3 regions of the Paenibacillus sp. J22R232 genome follow, and region 1 is predicted to be linked to each of the others. Evidence: a T-box and tRNA genes for the amino acid it is inferred to sense, from the RefSeq annotation. Region 1 holds a T-box; the other regions hold tRNA genes.
What was found. A T-box is a leader RNA that pairs with one kind of tRNA and senses whether it is charged. The one in region 1 lies ahead of leuS (leucine--tRNA ligase), so its partner is inferred to be a tRNA-Leu.

Region 1 (2,261 bases):
CCAATCGCGAAGCCGGTACGTAATTTTGCCCTTGCCTTTGCCCGATGCGTCCAAATGCTCGATCATCTTCGCAATCGCTTCCTCGTTCTTCAGTCCATTAAGGAATTCCGAGTTGACATGCTCCCCGTCGCCGGCATAAGCTTCTTTCGCAATATCGCCGCCTTGAACGACTTCTACGATCGGAAGGTCGAACTGCTTCGCGAATTCCCAGTCGCGGGCATCATGGCCGGGAACAGCCATAATCGCTCCGGTTCCATAACCTGCCAGAACGTAATCAGCGATCCAGATAGGCGTTTTCACGCCATTAACGGGATTAATCGCGTATGCCCCAGTGAACACGCCAGATTTATCTTTTGCCAAATCTGTACGCTCAAGATCGCTCTTGCGAGCCGCAGCCTCTTGATAGGCTTGAATGGCAGCCCGTTGGTCCTCGGTTACGATTACTGCCACAAGCTCATGCTCGGGAGCCAATACGCAGTAGGTTGCGCCGAATAACGTGTCAGGACGCGTAGTGAATACAACAAGCGCTGCATCATGTCCATCGATCTCGAAGGTAACCTCAGCGCCCTTCGATTTGCCAATCCAGTTCCGCTGCATATCCTTTATGCTCTCCGACCAGTCCAGCTCTTCCAAGTCATCCAATAGACGGTCGGCATATTCCGTAATTCTGAGAATCCATTGACGCATCGGCTTGCGGACAACCGGGTGATTCCCCCGCTCGCTCAGGCCGTTAATGACCTCCTCATTCGCTAGAACCGTACCAAGCGCCTCGCACCAGTTAACGGAAACCTCCGCTACATAAGCAAGGCCCCGGTTATACAATTGAATAAAAATCCATTGCGTCCATTTGTAATATTCAGGATCCGTCGTGCTAATCTCGCGATCCCAGTCGTACGAGAAGCCGAGCGATTTGATTTGTCTGCGGAAGTTATCAATATTTTTGAACGTAATGTCGCGCGGATGCTGTCCCGTGTCCAAAGCATGCTGCTCTGCCGGTAGTCCGAAAGCGTCCCAGCCCATCGGGTGAAGCACGTTATAACCCTTCATCCGCTTGTACCTTGATACGATATCTGTGGCGGTATAGCCCTCGGGATGACCTACGTGCAGACCTGCTCCCGATGGGTACGGAAACATATCTAATGCGTAAAATTTCGGTTTGCCCGCATCCTCGGTCGTTTGAAACGTTTTGTTCTTATCCCAGAATTGCTGCCATTTCGGCTCTACGGCAAGCGGGTTATAGCCGTGAAATTGCTGTTCTTGACTCATTTGTTGATTTCCTCCTAAAAGTATATGCTGTTTGCGGATACCTGAATAAAAACATAAAACCTCCCGCCCCTAGCGATAATCGCTAGGGACGAGAGGTTGTTCTCCCGTGGTACCACCCTAGTTAGCGGCAGGCATGCTTTGCCTATCGCTCACTTGTCGCCCTTATCGCGGGCCAAACGGTGCTATTCCCTACCGACTATCGATCAATTCGCCGGTGGATTATACGCACAGCTCCAAGGCGAGCTTCATTCCGCAGCAGGTCCGGCTTTCACCCTACAACACCGGCTCTCTAAGCCTAGCCAACGAAATTACTGTTCCTCTTCAACGCTCCATATGCATAAAAATGGTTAGTTTCGATTATAAAGATCGTGAGGTTCGGTGTCAAGACATCGCTGTCACGCTTAGCTCTGTTCAGGCAGCAGCCTGTTTGCTCCCGCTCCAAAACCGATCATACCGAAAATAACAGTGACAGCTGCAAGCATTGCCAGCAATACCGTCCAGCTATGCGTAAGATCATGTATGAAACCAAATAAAAGCGGACCTGCGGCTGCAAGCAAATAACCAATCGACTGCGCCATCCCCGAGAGCTGTGCTGACTGTGCCGTATTGCTCGTGCGGAGCACGAAAAACATAACGGCCAAGCTGAAGCCCGATCCGCCTGCTATCCCAAGCAAAATCATACAGATCGGAATAAGTGCAGTGCTGCCCACAAGCAAGCCCAAGTATCCGAACAACATCAAACAAGCGGTTAGGATGGCCAAGCCTCGCTGGCTCGATTGTCGTCCGGCAATGACAGGAATGATGAATGTCGCCGGCAAGCTTACGAATTGCAGCAACGACAGCATCCAGCCCGCATCCGCATGGCTCATGCCTCGATCGAACAAAATTTCCGGAAGCCAGGAAATGTTGACATAAAAGCAAAAGGACTGCAGTCCCATGAATAACGTAACCTGCCAGGCTAAACCCAAGCCTAGCATGCTTTTGCCTTTCGCCTT
Region 2 (2,261 bases), on a different contig from region 1:
TTCTATTGCTAATCCGTCTTTTTTTATTTTCGATTCATAGCAACCCATTCGATTAGGAGGCAACAAAAATGAGCAACTCTATCCAGTTAAACGAACGGGTCAATCTTACCAAATCTCAAATAAATGTACTTAGAAAGCAAGGTCAAATTCCTGCAATCGTGTATGGCAAGGATGTAGGCAGCATCTCCGTCATTGTAAACGAGAAAGAAATCCTTGCAGCAGTCAAGAATAACCAGCGTGCCATTCTCATCGCGGCGATTCCAGCACAAGGAAACAAGCCCGTGCTGATTCAAAATATTCAAAGAGATCCGCTCAGCAACAAAATCGTTCATGTCGATTTCTACCAACTGAACATGAATGAGAGCCTAGATTCCAAAGTGACGATTCATTTCTCCGGCGAACCGGCAGGAGTAAAAGCAGGTGGGATTCTGCAAGTAGAAATGTACGAGGTAGAAGTACGCTGCATGCCTGACAATCTGCTCAGCGCATTCGAGGTAGATATAAGCGGACTTGGAATTGGTGATCAGCTCCATGTATCCGATTTGGCTTTCCACGAAGGCATTGAGGTTTTGTCCGATTCAGGGGCCGTGCTGATCCGGGTTTCACAAACACATGCGGAAGAAATAGTCGCTTAATTGACAAGCATACGATAGATATAACAAAGGAACCCTGTACTTCCCGTACAGGGTTCCTTTTATTGACCATGCTCTTCTACATCCTCATGAATGACTACGATAAACTCTCCTGGCGTTGCATTGAAATACTTGCATAACCGCCATATGAGATCACGCGGATATTGGACCATCTCATCCTTGTACATTTTACGCACGGAATCGAAGTGATAATCGATGTCCTTGGCTAGCTGACGAATCGACAAGGTCGGGTCCTTGGCTCTCATCAATTCCCTTAAGTTGCTATGAACCCCTGGCATACATACCACGCCTCCATTCTATGAAAATTGCCGTCTTTTAACAATAACCCGCTTTATTGGCTAACTACATCTGTGCGAAAACAGCTTATTTACGCAAAAAAGCGACTCTATGGCTAGAGCCGCAATGATTATAAAGTATGGTGCGGTAGACAGGATTTGAACCTGCACGTCCATGGGACACTACCCCCTCAAGATAGCGTGTCTGCCGTTCCACCACTACCGCACATTTGAAATGTTGAAGGTTCCCTTACTCCCGCTCTTGCAAGCTGAGTAAATGGTGAGCCATGAAGGACTCGAACCTTCGACACCCTGATTAAAAGTCAGGTGCTCTACCAACTGAGCTAATGGCTCTCACTGTGACGTGATCCGAGCTCATTAGAGCTGATACACATTGAGGATTATTGGTGACCCGTAGGGGACTCGAACCCCTGTTACCTCCGTGAAAGGGAGGTGTCTTAACCACTTGACCAACGGGCCATTCATTCAGATAACAAATGTTATCCGAGACAACAAAAATGATTATATCAGCTATTCAACTGAAGTACAAGCATTATTTTTGAACCCGTTATTCCGAGTAGTTGAATTAAGCTTCAATCGTCTCCGCTTTAAATACGTTATCGAGTTTGTCTTCAGGAGTAAGTCTCTTTTTGAGCGGAACCTTAACGTCTCTTCCGAGCTCCTTGAAGAACGTTTCTACGTCGCATTCGATTTTATCAACATAAACGGACAATACGCCTTTTTCAATAATGGCCTCATTGCCTTCTGCAGGAACGGTAACTTCAATGGAATATTTTTTCATCAAGGTGTTGCTGTACCTTCCAAAAATCTCAAGCAATTCCTCGTTATTAAATTTCCCAATCGCCGCTTGACCCTTGTTCGTAAAGTTTAAGTTTATTTTCATGTTTACAGCTCCTCATCTCTAATGATGCATCTGTTTGGACGGTTCGAGTAACTTATAACGAAAAAACCACTCTCTAGTCAGATTTTATGATCTGAATATAAAGTGGCATCATCTATCAGAAAAGTGCTCATGAAATGACACCCTCTAAGTTCACCTATATACATCGGCAAGAAGTAAGTTATGGTGCGGTAGACAGGATTTGAACCTGCACGTCCATGGGACACTACCCCCTCAAGATAGCGTGTCTGCCGTTCCACCACTACCGCACATTTATATGTTGTTATCCTTCACTCACATTCGCTTAGTCGTGCTAAGAAATGGTGAGCCATGAAGGACTCGAACCTTCGACACCCTGATTAAAAGTCAGGTGCTCTACCAACTGAGCTAATGGCTCTCGCTGTTATTTGCACTTGAACTCCTTAGAGCTCG
Region 3 (2,261 bases), on a different contig from region 1:
GTGGTATAACATGTCCCCTTCATATATTTCCTCTAGATGTCCCCAGAAAGAATTTATATGTTTGATTGCTGCATCCTGATTAAATGGAAATCGATTTATCAAATCAATTAAAATGAAACGGCAATATAAAAAAGAACTGTAACCTGTTTTAAACACCCATACTTGGTTTTTAAATATCTTCATTAAAATCCACTCTATCCGGATAAGATTGTATTTTTTTTCGTACTAATTGGTCTCATCACACTTTTTAAAGATCACATCAAAATCATCTTGGAGTATTAAATGGTCAATTACTTCTTCTATACGATTACGACTACATTCATCCACGAGTAGCATGTCACTTCCCCACAAATACTTCCCATGAAGATTCTCACCTGTTCTTTTGTTCTTTTCTGCAAGTCTTAATATGTTTTGATATGTATAAAATGATGCAACCCATCTCTGTCCTTCTTCAAACGTAACTATCACATCAGTATTATCGTCGTGTATATCCCATTCACCAACTGCCCATTCTTCTGCTTCTATCCAAATGGAATACTGCTTTACTTTCATCCAACTACCCCTCAATTAAATAAGGTCATTTACATTAGCGTATCCATATTGCTCTATTGTACTATAATATAAGAATCTTCATGTTAACATATCGTTTTGAATCCACTTCCGAATTTTCACGTGTATGCGTACAATCCAAAAAACCACCTTCGTAGGTGGCTAATCTTTAAATATTACATAAACTGCATTCTGCCTATCATCTTTACTCGTCATTGAATATCTCACAATCATATTCGCTGAACTATTACCACTCAAAACTCTGAATAACACTGAAATACATTATGCTTCAAGTTATCACTACTTTCAAATAAATCAGGACACCGTTTGAAAAAGAGTCTACCCTGCTGACTGTAGTCCTAATAGGTTTTCTCACTTATCCGATGTGCTTTCTTCAAAAAAATATCTCTAATGCATCCGTCCACTTTACAGTCATTATGCTTTTGATTTTGTTAATTCTTTCCATGAAAAAAACTCCCTCTCATCACTTGTTTATGGCAAGTGTTGAAAAAGAGTTTTATCTTCGCTTTGGGTTCTGAGTACTTATACAATGACTCCTATAAGTACTCAGAACCTTAGGCATTTCGTACATTATGTACTTCGTGAAAACCATTGACTCATCAAGGTTTTCTGGTATGCCGAGGACGGGAATCGAACCCGTACGGTGGTCACCCACCGCAGGATTTTAAGTCCTGTGCGTCTGCCAGTTCCGCCACCCCGGCATGTTGTGAAGGTTTGCTATGGTGGGCCCTGAGGGACTCGAACCCCCGACCAATCGGTTATGAGCCGACCGCTCTAACCAACTGAGCTAAGGGCCCTCGAAAAACGTATATTTCAACGTATTCATCGAAAGGTTGGTTGCGGGGGCAGGATTTGAACCTGCGGCCTTCGGGTTATGAGCCCGACGAGCTACCGGGCTGCTCCACCCCGCGACGTATATCCATTTGAGCAAAGCTTCTTGAAATGGCGACATAAAATAATATACTATAGTTGTATGTTTTAAGTCAAGCAAAATATTCTAATTTATTTTCGAGCTTTTTTTACGGTATAAATCTAACGCCAAATCGGCCTTTCCGGGAGCGAAATACCTCGACTTCACGCGGGCTTTCATACCCGTAAACCCACCAGTCGTTTTCCATTCTTCTGACCAAGCACCCCGCTTGAAATTTTGTCTCGTATAGGCGAACCCAATACACCCACCTCATGCGAATCCCTCCACTGCGATTAAGATGTCTAGCGGTATGCTAGCCGCTTCAATAAAGGTTGTAGCCATTAGAATACCCCAAAATTGGAATAATACAATAAATCAAAGCGTTATTCCTCATCACAATCATCGGCAGGTCAGACCGCTTCATTGAACGGCGAAAACGCCTAGTCTGTTTCTTAATTCTTATGCAAATCGGGTATACTCAAATAAGATCATTGCAAAGGAGCTGAGATCCATGTTATACGGTATCGTTGTGTTTCCGGAAAAGCATGTACAGGATTACGCAAACAGCTTGCGAAGAAGGCATGACCCGCATTATTCGGCAATCCCTGCGCATTTAACGGTGAGAGAAGCGGAAGAATGGACAAATGAACAGCTGCAGCTGGCTGTTGGCCATTTGGAGCAAATCACGTCCACGCTGCCGTCATTTTCGGTTCACCTGAACCGGGTATCAACCTTCTACCCAGTCAATCATGTGCTATATCTGGCGCTGCAAGACACGGTC

Region 2: it has a tRNA-Leu gene. The T-box ahead of leuS (leucine--tRNA ligase) is inferred to sense a tRNA for this amino acid. The anticodon was not compared.
Region 3: it has a tRNA-Leu gene. The T-box ahead of leuS (leucine--tRNA ligase) is inferred to sense a tRNA for this amino acid. The anticodon was not compared.

The regions. Positions count from the first base shown of each region.
Region 1 is NZ_JBWDNK010000005.1:398,025-400,285, forward strand. It holds gene leuS (leucine--tRNA ligase) at 1-1,266, opposite strand, end outside; T-box leader at 1,348-1,600, opposite strand; gene AC0YN3_RS18435 (CynX/NimT family MFS transporter) at 1,668-2,261, opposite strand, start outside.
Region 2 is NZ_JBWDNK010000002.1:568,551-570,811, reverse strand. It holds gene AC0YN3_RS08910 (50S ribosomal protein L25) at 69-635, shown strand; gene AC0YN3_RS08905 (helix-turn-helix domain-containing protein) at 695-931, opposite strand; tRNA gene AC0YN3_RS08900 (tRNA-Leu) at 1,070-1,154, opposite strand; tRNA gene AC0YN3_RS08895 (tRNA-Lys) at 1,207-1,282, opposite strand; tRNA gene AC0YN3_RS08890 (tRNA-Glu) at 1,334-1,408, opposite strand; gene AC0YN3_RS08885 (hypothetical protein) at 1,515-1,832, opposite strand; tRNA gene AC0YN3_RS08880 (tRNA-Leu) at 2,014-2,098, opposite strand; tRNA gene AC0YN3_RS08875 (tRNA-Lys) at 2,151-2,226, opposite strand.
Region 3 is NZ_JBWDNK010000001.1:290,322-292,582, reverse strand. It holds gene AC0YN3_RS01305 (hypothetical protein) at 1-183, opposite strand, end outside; gene AC0YN3_RS01300 (hypothetical protein) at 226-552, opposite strand; tRNA gene AC0YN3_RS01295 (tRNA-Leu) at 1,186-1,271, opposite strand; tRNA gene AC0YN3_RS01290 (tRNA-Ile) at 1,291-1,367, opposite strand; tRNA gene AC0YN3_RS01285 (tRNA-Met) at 1,405-1,481, opposite strand; gene AC0YN3_RS01280 (hypothetical protein) at 1,590-1,754, opposite strand; gene AC0YN3_RS01275 (2'-5' RNA ligase family protein) at 1,992-2,261, shown strand, end outside.